Regions from separate parts of the Micromonospora sp. NBC_01392 genome, predicted to be linked through region 2. Evidence: riboswitches for the same ligand, from Rfam matches in the RefSeq annotation. Region 2 holds a riboswitch; each other region holds the start of a gene.

Region 1 (3,265 bases), 2.4 Mb from region 2:
CCGCAGCTCGCCGGTGACCTGCTCGACCGCCCAGATCGCGCTCGCGACGGGCACCTCCGAACTCGTCTGCGCATCCGTCACACCACGTCTCCTTCGCCTGGCGGGGTGCCGGGACAGCGCGAATTCCGGTGGAGATCTGCGCCGCCCCGGCCGGGGGATCGACCAGTGCCTAGGAGTTGGCTGACCTGTATGAGGTGGGCAGTCAGTCGACCGTGCGGCAGGCCATCACGATCCTGATCGAGACCGGAGAGTTGTACGGCCACCAGGGCCTGGGTGTGTTCGTGCCGGACGCCGCCGAGTGACGGGCTGACCGGCTACAGCGGATTGTCCGGCGTCTCGACCGGGGAGGGCGGGGCGCTCGGCGTGACCGGTTCCGTGGTCGGGTCGGCGTCGCGGCGCTTCCAGGCGCTGACCCCGAGCCGGCCGGTGTTGCCGAGGTCGATCGTCCCGTCCATCGCCACCGCGTACGCCGGCCTGCCGGCCACCGGCGCGACGTCGAGCTGAGCGCCCTCGGTGGCCACCACGGTCGGATCGGTGACCGTGTTGCGCCAGAGCAGCGCGGCGCCGGCCCGTTCGCCGGGGAGCAGCACGAGCCCTGTGGGTGGGGCGTCGAAGCCGGAGGTGATCCCCGTCGCGCCCGGGATGATTGTGACCTTGATCGGGTCCCCGTCGGCGTCCCGCAGGCTGACCGCCGGGTAGCCGCGCAGCGCGTACGGCTGGGTTCCGCAGTTGACCAGGTCCAGGCCCATGGCCCGCAACCCCATCGCGGCGCTCACCCCGAGTTCGGTGATCCGGATGCCCTCCGGTGCGCAGGCCGCCGAGGGGGACGGCGCGACCTCGGCACCCGGCCGGCCCGCTGGCGTGGCCAGCGGATCAACCGGTGCCGGCGTCGCGGTGCAGCCCGCCAGCAGCGCAACCCCCGCGAGCCCCCCGATCCGGCCAACCACCCGTCGCATCCGCCGATCATCCCACCCCACCGCCCGCCCCGTGGCCCACCACCTCCCGGCGATCATGAAGTTGACCGCGGATGCCGTCCGATTTGTCGCCGCCAACTTCATGATCGACCGAGGTCAGGGGCGGGAGGCGGGGCCGGTGGGGCGGCCCACTGCGTGAGACCCGGGGTGGCGGGGCGGTGAGCGGCGCATAGAATCGACGGCACAACTGCATACCTCATCCAGAGGGGCTGAGGGATACGGCCCGACGACGCCCCGGCAACCACCCGCACGCTCGACGCCGAGCGCCCTGCGGGCAGGTGCCAATTCCGTCCCCGCCGCACCCGGCGATGCGGGGAAAGATGAGAGGAATTCCTCGACATGACGTCGACGCTCTCCGCCGTCCCCGGCATCGACACCTCCCGCAGCCCGGCCCGCGCCCTGGTCTGTCGCGCCTGTTCCGCGCGCTACCCGCTGGCCGCCCAGCACGCCTGCTACGAGTGTTTCGGCCCGCTGGAGGTCGACTACGACACCGCCGCCCTGGCCGCCGTCACCCGGGAGCAGATCGAGGCCGGCCCGAACAGCATCTGGCGCTACGCCGCCCTGCTCCCGGCCGGTCAGGACCCGGCCACCCGGGTCACCCTCGACCCGGGGCTGACCCCGCTGGTCGCCGCCGGTCACCTCGCCGCCGAGCTGGGCATCACCGCGCCGCTGTGGGTGAAGGACGACAGCGCCAACCCCACCCACTCGTTCAAGGACCGGGTGGTGTCGGTGGCGCTGACCGCCGCCCGGGCGCTCGGTTTCACCCGCTACGCCTGCGCGTCCACCGGCAACCTGGCCAACTCGGTCGCCGCGCACGCGGCCCGTGCCGGCGTGCCGTCGGTGGTCTTCATCCCCAGCGACCTCGAGCAGGGCAAGGTGGTCACCACCGCCGTCTACGGCGGTGACCTGGTCGCCATCGACGGCTCGTACGACGATGTGAACCGGCTCTGCGGCGAGCTGGTGGAGACCGACGAGTTCGAGGACACCGCGTTCGTCAACGTGAACGTGCGGCCCTTCTACGCCGAGGGCTCCAAGACGCTCGGCTACGAGGTGGCCGAGCAGCTCGGCTGGCGGATCCCGGCCCAGGTGGTGATCCCGATGGCCAGTGGCGAGCTGCTCACCAAGATCGACAAGGCGTTCACCGAGCTGGTGGAGATCGGCCTGGTCGAGGCGCCGGCCGGCGGCTGGAAGGTGTTCGGCGCGCAGTCCGCCGGCTGCAACCCGATCGCCACCGCGCTGCACGACGACCGCGACACCATCGTCCCGGTCAAGCCGACCGGCATCGCCAAGTCGCTCAACATCGGCGACCCGGCCGCCGGCCTCTACGCCCTGGAGGCGGTCCGCCGCACCGGCGGCTGGATGGAGTACGCCGACGACGACGAGATCCGCGCCGGGATCACGCTGCTGGCGCGGACCACCGGCGTGTTCGCCGAGACGGCGGGCGGCGTGACGGTGGCGGTGCTGCGCAAGCTGATCGAGTCGGGCCGGCTGGACCCGACCGCGGAGACGGTGATCTTCAACACCGGCGAGGGCCTCAAGACGCTTGACGCGGTGGCCGCCGCCTCCGGTCCCACGCACCGCATCAAGCCCAGCCTCCGCGCCGCCCGCGACGCCGGCCTCCTGGGCTGACCCCACCCCACCCCACCTCACCCTCACCCCCGCCCGCCCTCTCCCGCGATCTTGCGCTTGCGGCCCCCGTCGAGGCCGATAAGCCCCTTTTGCCGGGGCGGTAAGTGCAAGATCAGCGAGGTGGGGGCGGGAGGGGTGGGGCGCGGGGTGATGGGGGGACTGCGGGGAGTGTCGGAAAACTGTCAGTGCAGGACTTGACGGCAGGAACCGGACGGCGCAAGATGCTCGGTGCGGGAGGGCATTCGCCGGAGACTTTTCAAAGTTTTGCGACCCAACGCCGGAGGCGTTGTGCGAACGTCCCTCCCGACCAACGTAGGACAGGGCCAGCGGAAAACCGCTGGCCCTGTCGCTTTTTCCGGGGCAGGCTCGCCGTCATGGGCCTGACCGTCACCCCGCTGGACGCGGCCGACCTGCCGACGCTCGACGCGGCGTACCGGATCGCGGAAGCGGCCCGCGCCGTCGACGAGCCGGACCTGCCGCCGACCTGCCGGCGGCGGTTCGAGGCGCTGCTGCGGCACCCGATGCCCGGCATCGACGGGCGGTGGCTCGTCGCCCGCCTCGACGGCGAGCCGGTCGGCTGGCTCCGGCTCCACCTGCACACGCTGGAGAACACCGAGAACGCCAGCGCCGAGCTGGTGGTCGACCCGGCCCACCGGCGTGGC
Region 2 (3,265 bases):
GCTGACCGAGGTGACGGTGCCGGTGCTCATCGCGGGTCCCTTCCGGTCGGGGTGACGCCGGCCGGCGTCAGGTCGGTGTCGGGCTCGGGTGGCGGGGCGGCCGGGCGGCCCTGGCGCAGCCGCCGGTCCAGCCAGTTGACCGCGTGCGTCAGCGGCACGGTCAGCAGCAGGTAGCACAGGCCGGCCAGCAGCAGCGCGGACTGGTTGCCGGTGTTCGCCGCGTAGTCCTGGCCGATCCGGAACAGCTCCCGCTGGCTGGCCAGCAGGCCGAGGAAGTAGACCAGGCTGGAGTCCTTGATCAATGCGATGAGCTGGTTGACCCAGGCGGGCAGCACCCGGCGTACGCCCTGCGGGATGATCACCAGCCGCATCGACTCGGCCCAGGAGAAGCCGAGCGCCCGGGCGCCCTCCAACTGGGCGGCCTCCACGCTCAGGATGCCGGCCCGGAAGATCTCGCCGAGGTAGGCGGCGGCGATCAGTGACAGCGCCAGCACGCCCAGCGGGTAGGGGTTCGGGCCCCAGACCGCCATGCCCAGCGGCGCCAGGCCGACGCCGATGAGCAGGATGGTGGCCGCGGCCGGCAGGCCGCGGAACACGTCGGTGTAGACCCGGGCCGGCCACCGCAACCAGCGGGTACGCGAGATGCCGGCGACCGCCAGCAGCATGCCCAGCACCGAGCCGAGCAGGGCGGCGGAGGCGGCCAGGATCAGCGTGTTCGGCAGCCCGACGGTCAGCATCTCGGGCAGCGCCTCGCGCATCGACCCCCAGTCGAAGAACGTCTCCCAGAGGGTGCTCAGTGGATCCATGTCCGCTCCGTCCGTCCCGCTCGTGCCCGGTTACCGGCTCAGGAGGCCGCCGACGGCGACGGCACGGCTACCGATCCGCTGCCGGGGGTGAAGCCGGCCGGGATCGGCCGCCCCGGGTAGTACCGCTCCTGGAGGCGGCTCCAGGTGCCGTCGGCGATCACCTGGTCGAGGCCCTTGTCCAGCGCCTCGCGCAGCCTGTCGTTGCCCTTCGCCACCGCGTACGCGGTCGGCGCGGGGCTGAGCTGCTTCGCCGCGACCTTGATCTTGCCGGTGCTGTCGGCCGCGGACTTGTCGCCGATCTCGGCGGGCGCGATCCAGGCGTCGGCGGTGCCGGCCTTGAGCTGGTTGACCGCGCCGTTGTAGTCGGGCACCCGCACCGGGTTGAGCTTCTCCTTCGTGGCGTAGTCGTCCTGCACGGTGCCCTGGACCACCACCACGCGCTTGCCGGCGAGCTGGTCGAAGCCGGTGATCGCGGAGCCGGCCGGCACGTCCAGGCCGAAGTAGCCGAAGTCGTAGCCGTTGCCGAAGTCGACGGTCTTCTTCCGGGCCTCGGTGACCGTGATCGAGGAGCTGCCCACGTCGAACTTGCGGTTGTTGACCTGGGCGAGCAGCGCGGAGAAGTCGGTGCCGACGAACTCCACCTTCAGGCCGACCTTTTCGGCGACGGCCCGCAGCAGGTCGTTGTCGAAGCCGGTGAACTCGCCGTCCTTGAGGAAGACGTTCGGCGGGGCGTCGGTGAGCGTGCCGGCCCGGATCACACCGGGTTGCCGTAGGCCGTACGGGTTGTCGGCCGCGTCGTCGGCTGCCCCGCCGCAGGCGGTCAGCGCGGTGGCGGCGAGCACGGCGGCGGCGCCGAGCGCGGCGACGCGGGTCAGGGCGGTACGGATACGCACGATGTCTCTCCAGAGTGGACGGACACGCGGGACGCGTGCCGGTGCCGGCGCAGCCGGGCACGGCGGAGCCGGAAGGGTGGATCGGGGAAGGGTGGAGCGGTCGCTCAGCGCGCGTCGCGACAGCGGTCGCTGCACACCCGCATCAGGTCGACGTGGCGGCGCGTGACCAGCATGAGGCGGGTCGGAACGAGGGGCGGTGCGAACATCGGGTCTCCCTGGCCGGTTGGTGCTGACCTGGGTGCCAGGCCACGCTTGCGCCGACTGCCGTCGGCGCCTGGTCCTCACCCGGAGCACCCCACCGTGGCGGAGGGTTGCCGGCCAGCGAGCCGGGGCTTGACGCTGGCGCTCATGACCTGCCGAAAGGCTAGCAGCACCGGTGCGCCGGTCGTCCAGCCGTTATGACCACCCTCACGGCCGTGCCTTACCGGGCAGGGTCTTGCTATGCAACAAAGTGCATAGCAAGATGGCCGGCATGTCGCTGGAGCACGCCATCCTCGTCTCGCTGCTGGAGCAACCCGCCTCCGGCTACGAGCTGGCCCGTCGCTTCGACCGCTCGATCGGCCGCTTCTGGACCGCCACCCACCAGCAGATCTACCGGGTCCTCAAGCAACTCGCCGAGGACGACCGGATCATCGGTGAGGAGATCGGTCAGGAGAGCCTGCCGGACAAGAAGCTCTGGTCGGTCACCCCGACCGGCCGGGCCGCGCTTGTCGGCTGGCTGCACGCCCCGGTGCGCCCGGAGGCGGTCCGGCACGAACTGGCCGTCAAGATCCGGGGCGCCGCGTTCGACGACGCGGCCGGGCGCGCGCTCCTGGTCGCCGAGGTCGAGCGCTACCGCGCCGACCACGAGACCGTCCTCGCCGGCTACCTGGCCGGCGAGCGCCGCGACTTCGGCTCCGCCGCACCCGACGCCCGGGCGGCGTTGCAGCACGTGGTGCTGCGCGGCGGCATCGCGTACGAGCGGATGGTGCTGGCCTGGCTGGACGACGTCCTGGCCACCCTCCGCGACCTCGACCCGGAAAGGCCCCCCGCGTGAGCGACCCGCTGCTGTTCCACCCGCACCACTACGACCCCGCCGACCTCGACGAGACCTCGCGGCGGCTGCTGCGCGCCACCATCGACTGGTTCGAGACCCGGGGCAAGCGCGCCCTGGTCGACAGCTACCACGCCCGCGAGTGGTACGCCGACTTCCTCGACTTCGCCGCCCGGGAACGCCTCTTCGCCACGTTCCTCACCCCGTCCGCCGACGGCGGCGACGACGCCGACAAGCGCTGGGACACCGCCCGCAACGCCGCGCTCAGCGAGATCCTCGGCTTCTACGGGCTCGGCTACTGGTACACCTGGCAGGTCACCGTGCTCGGCCTCGGGCCGGTGTGGCAGAGCGGCAACGCCGCCGCCCGGGCCCGCGCCGCCGAGCTGCTCGACCAGGGGCACGTGATGGCGTTCGGCCTCTCCGAGCGTCCGCACGGCGCCGACATCTACGCCACCGACATGCTGCTCACCCCCGACGGCGCAGGTGGTTTCCGGGCCACCGGCGGCAAGTACTACATCGGCAACGGCAACGTC
Region 3 (3,265 bases), 2.4 Mb from region 2:
CGGGGATGGGGGAGGGTGGCCAGGGCGGTCAGCAGGGTGTCGATCTCGTGGGCGGTGGTGCCCAGGCCGAGGCTCGCGCGCAGCGCGGTGGGCGGCAGGTCGGTGCGGGCCGAGCGGGCGGCGGCCTCGGTCAGCAGGCGGCGGGTCAGCGGATGGGCGCAGAACAGGCCGTCCCGCACGCCGATCCGGTGCCGGGCCGCCAGGTGCGCGGCCACCTCGGCGGAGTCCCGCCCGGCGACCACGAAGCTGACGATCCCCACCCGGGGCGCGTCCGGGCCGAACGTGCGCAGCTCCACCACGTCCGGCAGCGCGGCCAGGCCGGACCGCAGCCGGGACAGCAGCGCCTGCTCCCGGGCGTGCAGCGCGGTCCGGTCCGCCGCCGAGAACGCCGCGCAGACCGCCGCCAGCGCCACCGCGCCGAGCAGGTTCGGGGTGCCGCCCTCGTGCCGGGCCGGGCCGGTCACCCACCGCACCTCGTGGGTGGCCGCACCGACGTGACCGGTGGCCCCGCCGCCGGCCAGGTACGGAGCGGCGGCGTCCAGCCAGTCCGCGCGCCCGACCAGCACGCCGGCGCCGAACGGGGCGTACAGCTTGTGGCCGGAGAGCGCCAGGTAGTCCACGTCCAGCGTGGCCACGTCGACCGGGGCGTGCGGGGCGAGCTGCGCGGCGTCCACCAGGATGCGCGCGCCGTACCGGTGGGCCATCCGGGCCAGCTCGGCGACCGGCCAGCACTCGCCGGTGACGTTGCTGGCGCCGGTCACCGCGACCAGCACCGGCCGGCCGGGCCGGGCGTCACGGGCCAGCTCGGCAAGCGCCAGGCTCAGCGACCGGACCGCGCCGGCCGGGCTGTCCGGCACCGGCAGCCGGACCGAGCCGCGCGGCCAGGGGAGCAGGTTCGCGTGGTGCTCCCCGCCGAACGTGACCACCGTGCTGCCGGCCGGCAGCGCCCGGGCCAGCAGGTTCAGCGCGTCCGTGGTGTTCCGGGTGAAGATCACGTGGTCGGTGGGACGCGCGCCGACGAAGTCCGCCACGGTCTGCCGGGCCCGCTCGTAGGCGAGCGTGCAGCGCCGGGACAGCGCGCCCGCGCCGCGGTGCACGCTCGCGTACCAGGGCAGCAGCTCGGCCACCGCGTCGGCCGCGGCCCGCGCGCACGGCGCGCTGGCGGCGTGGTCCAGGTTGATCTCTCCCGGTACGCCGAGCACGCCGAGCGGGTCCGGTCGGACCGGAACGGGCAGCGTGGGGAGGGCGGGTACGAGGGTGACGGTCATGGCGGAGCCTCCGGGTAACCGGGGACCCCGGGGTGCCGGGACGGGGTCCGCGCTTGCCCAGCACGCGAAGCGGCGCTGGGCCCGGTCATCACCCGGGGCACCCCACCGCGAACTCGACGAGGGTTGCCGGCCAGCAAGCCGGGGCTTGACGCTGGCGCTCGTGACCTGCCCGGCAGCATAGCCGTCACGATGCGGCCGGACCAGTGGGGCGCGGGTGGCTACGCTGACCGCATGGCCGTCACCCCGCCCGGCGGAGCACCGCCGCCGCCCGCGCCCGCCGTCCCGCCGCCCGGGGCGTCGACGCCGCGCATGCCGCTGCGCCGGCTCGGCTGGCGGCGCTTCCTGGCGCTGGCCGCGGTGGTGCTGCTGATCGCGGCCGGCGCGCTGTTCATGGTCTTCACGCTGGGCGAGAGCCTGGGCGCGGAGGCGCTGCTGGTCGGCGTGATCGCGGCGATCCTGCCGGTGCCGGTGCTGGTGTCCTGCTTCCTCTGGCTCGACCGTTACGAACCCGAGCCGCTGAAATACCTGATCTTCTGCTTCGCCTGGGGCGCGTTCGTCTCCACCGCCATCTCGCTGCTGGTCAACGAGACCGGCGCGCGACTGTTCGAGGACCGCGGGTTGCCCGCCGCGCTGACCGCCGTGCTCGTCGCGCCGTTCATCGAGGAGCTGACCAAGGCGGCCGGCCCGATCCTGCTGCTGATCTTCCGGCGTCGGGAGATCTCCGGGATCACCGACGGGCTGGTCTACTGCGGGCTGTCCGCGGTCGGCTTCGCCATGGTCGAGAACATCCTCTACCTGGGCGGATACGGCTACCGCACCGGCGTGGAGGAGTACGGCCCGGCCACCGGCGCGCAGCAGGTGATCGCGATCTTCATCGTACGGATCCTGCTCTTCGGCTTCGCCCACCCGCTGTTCACCTCGATGACCGGCGTCGGGCTGGGCGTGGCCGCGCGGACCGCCGACCGGCGGGTGCGGATCCTCGCCCCGCTCGCCGGCCTGCTGCTGGCCATGATGCTGCACGGCACCTGGAACCTGCTGCCGTCACTGGCCCAGGCCACCGGGCAGCAGGTGATCGTGCTCTACGGCTACCTCGGCGTCATGGTGCCCATCTTCTTCGGCATGGTGGGGCTGGCCGTCTGGCTGCGGGCCTGGGAGGGCCGGCTCACCGAGCGCACGCTGCCCGACTACGTCCGGGCCGGTTGGCTCACCCCGCCCGAGGTGGCGGCGCTGGGCAGCCTGGGCCGGCGGCACGCGGCCCGCACCTGGGCCCGGCGGGTGGCCGGCGACGGCGGCGTGAAGGCGATGCGCGGCTACCAGTTCGCCGCGACCCGGCTGGCGCTGCTGCGCGACGGGATGCGCCGAGGGCTGGACCGCAAGCCCGCCGAGCGGGACCGGACGGCACGGGAGGAACGGGAGCTGCTGGATGCGATCGCCGCGTACCGGTCGTTCTTCGTCGGTCGTGATCCGCAGGCGCCGGTCGGGGTCTGGGACGGGCAGCGCTACCACCTGCGGTTCCCGGACGGGTCCCGGCGGGCCGTCGAGGCGCCGGACGAGCCGGTGGTGCCGATCCCGGTGGTGCTGGCCCCGCCGCCCCCGCCCCCGGGCTACGGCCCGCACGCCTGGCACCCGCACGGCTGAGCCCGGCCCGCTGTCGCGCGCGGCTGAGCCGCCTGTCGCGCGCGCCGGCCCGGGCGGGGTCAGGCCATCAGGCCGGTGAGGAAGTCGCCGAGCCCCTGGGCGATGGCCATCAGCGCGGCCCCGATCCCCCGGAACAGCTGCGCCGCGCCGTCCGGCCGGAACGCCATGAAGTAGATCAGGAACGCGAGGAACCCCCAGGCGAGAATCCTCTTGATCACGATCGGCATGGTCCCTCCCCAGGGCGCACTGAGGTGCCTGGGCTTCCCGCCGGGCAGCGCCGCAAACGGCGCCGGGGGAGGGGCGGCGGACTAGAGGTAGAGCCCGGTGGAGCCGGTCGCGCTGTCCTCCACCCGTTCCGC

What was found. A riboswitch is a leader RNA that binds a small molecule or an ion and turns the genes downstream of it on or off. The one in region 2 is predicted to bind S-adenosylmethionine.
Region 1: it holds a riboswitch for S-adenosylmethionine, as region 2 does, so the genes downstream of both, thrC (threonine synthase) here and OG767_RS19000 (ABC transporter substrate-binding protein) in region 2, are expected to answer to the same signal.
Region 3: it holds a riboswitch for S-adenosylmethionine, as region 2 does, so the genes downstream of both, OG767_RS29700 (aminotransferase class V-fold PLP-dependent enzyme) here and OG767_RS19000 (ABC transporter substrate-binding protein) in region 2, are expected to answer to the same signal.

The regions. Positions count from the first base shown of each region.
Region 1 covers NZ_CP109549.1:6,785,594-6,788,858, reverse strand. The annotation lists gene OG767_RS29800 (hypothetical protein) at 1-81, opposite strand, end outside; gene OG767_RS29795 (hypothetical protein) at 177-302, shown strand; gene OG767_RS29790 (DUF4232 domain-containing protein) at 315-956, opposite strand; SAM riboswitch class I at 1,168-1,301, shown strand; gene thrC (threonine synthase) at 1,314-2,603, shown strand; gene OG767_RS29780 (GNAT family N-acetyltransferase) at 2,978-3,265, shown strand, end outside.
Region 2 covers NZ_CP109549.1:4,346,217-4,349,481, reverse strand. The annotation lists gene OG767_RS19010 (amino acid ABC transporter ATP-binding protein) at 1-30, opposite strand, end outside; gene OG767_RS19005 (amino acid ABC transporter permease) at 27-806, opposite strand; gene OG767_RS19000 (ABC transporter substrate-binding protein) at 845-1,699, opposite strand; SAM riboswitch class IV at 1,943-2,053, opposite strand; gene OG767_RS18995 (PadR family transcriptional regulator) at 2,172-2,735, shown strand; gene OG767_RS18990 (acyl-CoA dehydrogenase family protein) at 2,732-3,265, shown strand, end outside.
Region 3 covers NZ_CP109549.1:6,762,849-6,766,113, reverse strand. The annotation lists gene OG767_RS29700 (aminotransferase class V-fold PLP-dependent enzyme) at 1-1,268, opposite strand, end outside; SAM riboswitch class IV at 1,313-1,434, opposite strand; gene OG767_RS29695 (PrsW family intramembrane metalloprotease) at 1,458-2,906, shown strand; gene OG767_RS29690 (hypothetical protein) at 2,966-3,133, opposite strand; gene OG767_RS29685 (GroES family chaperonin) at 3,215-3,265, opposite strand, start outside.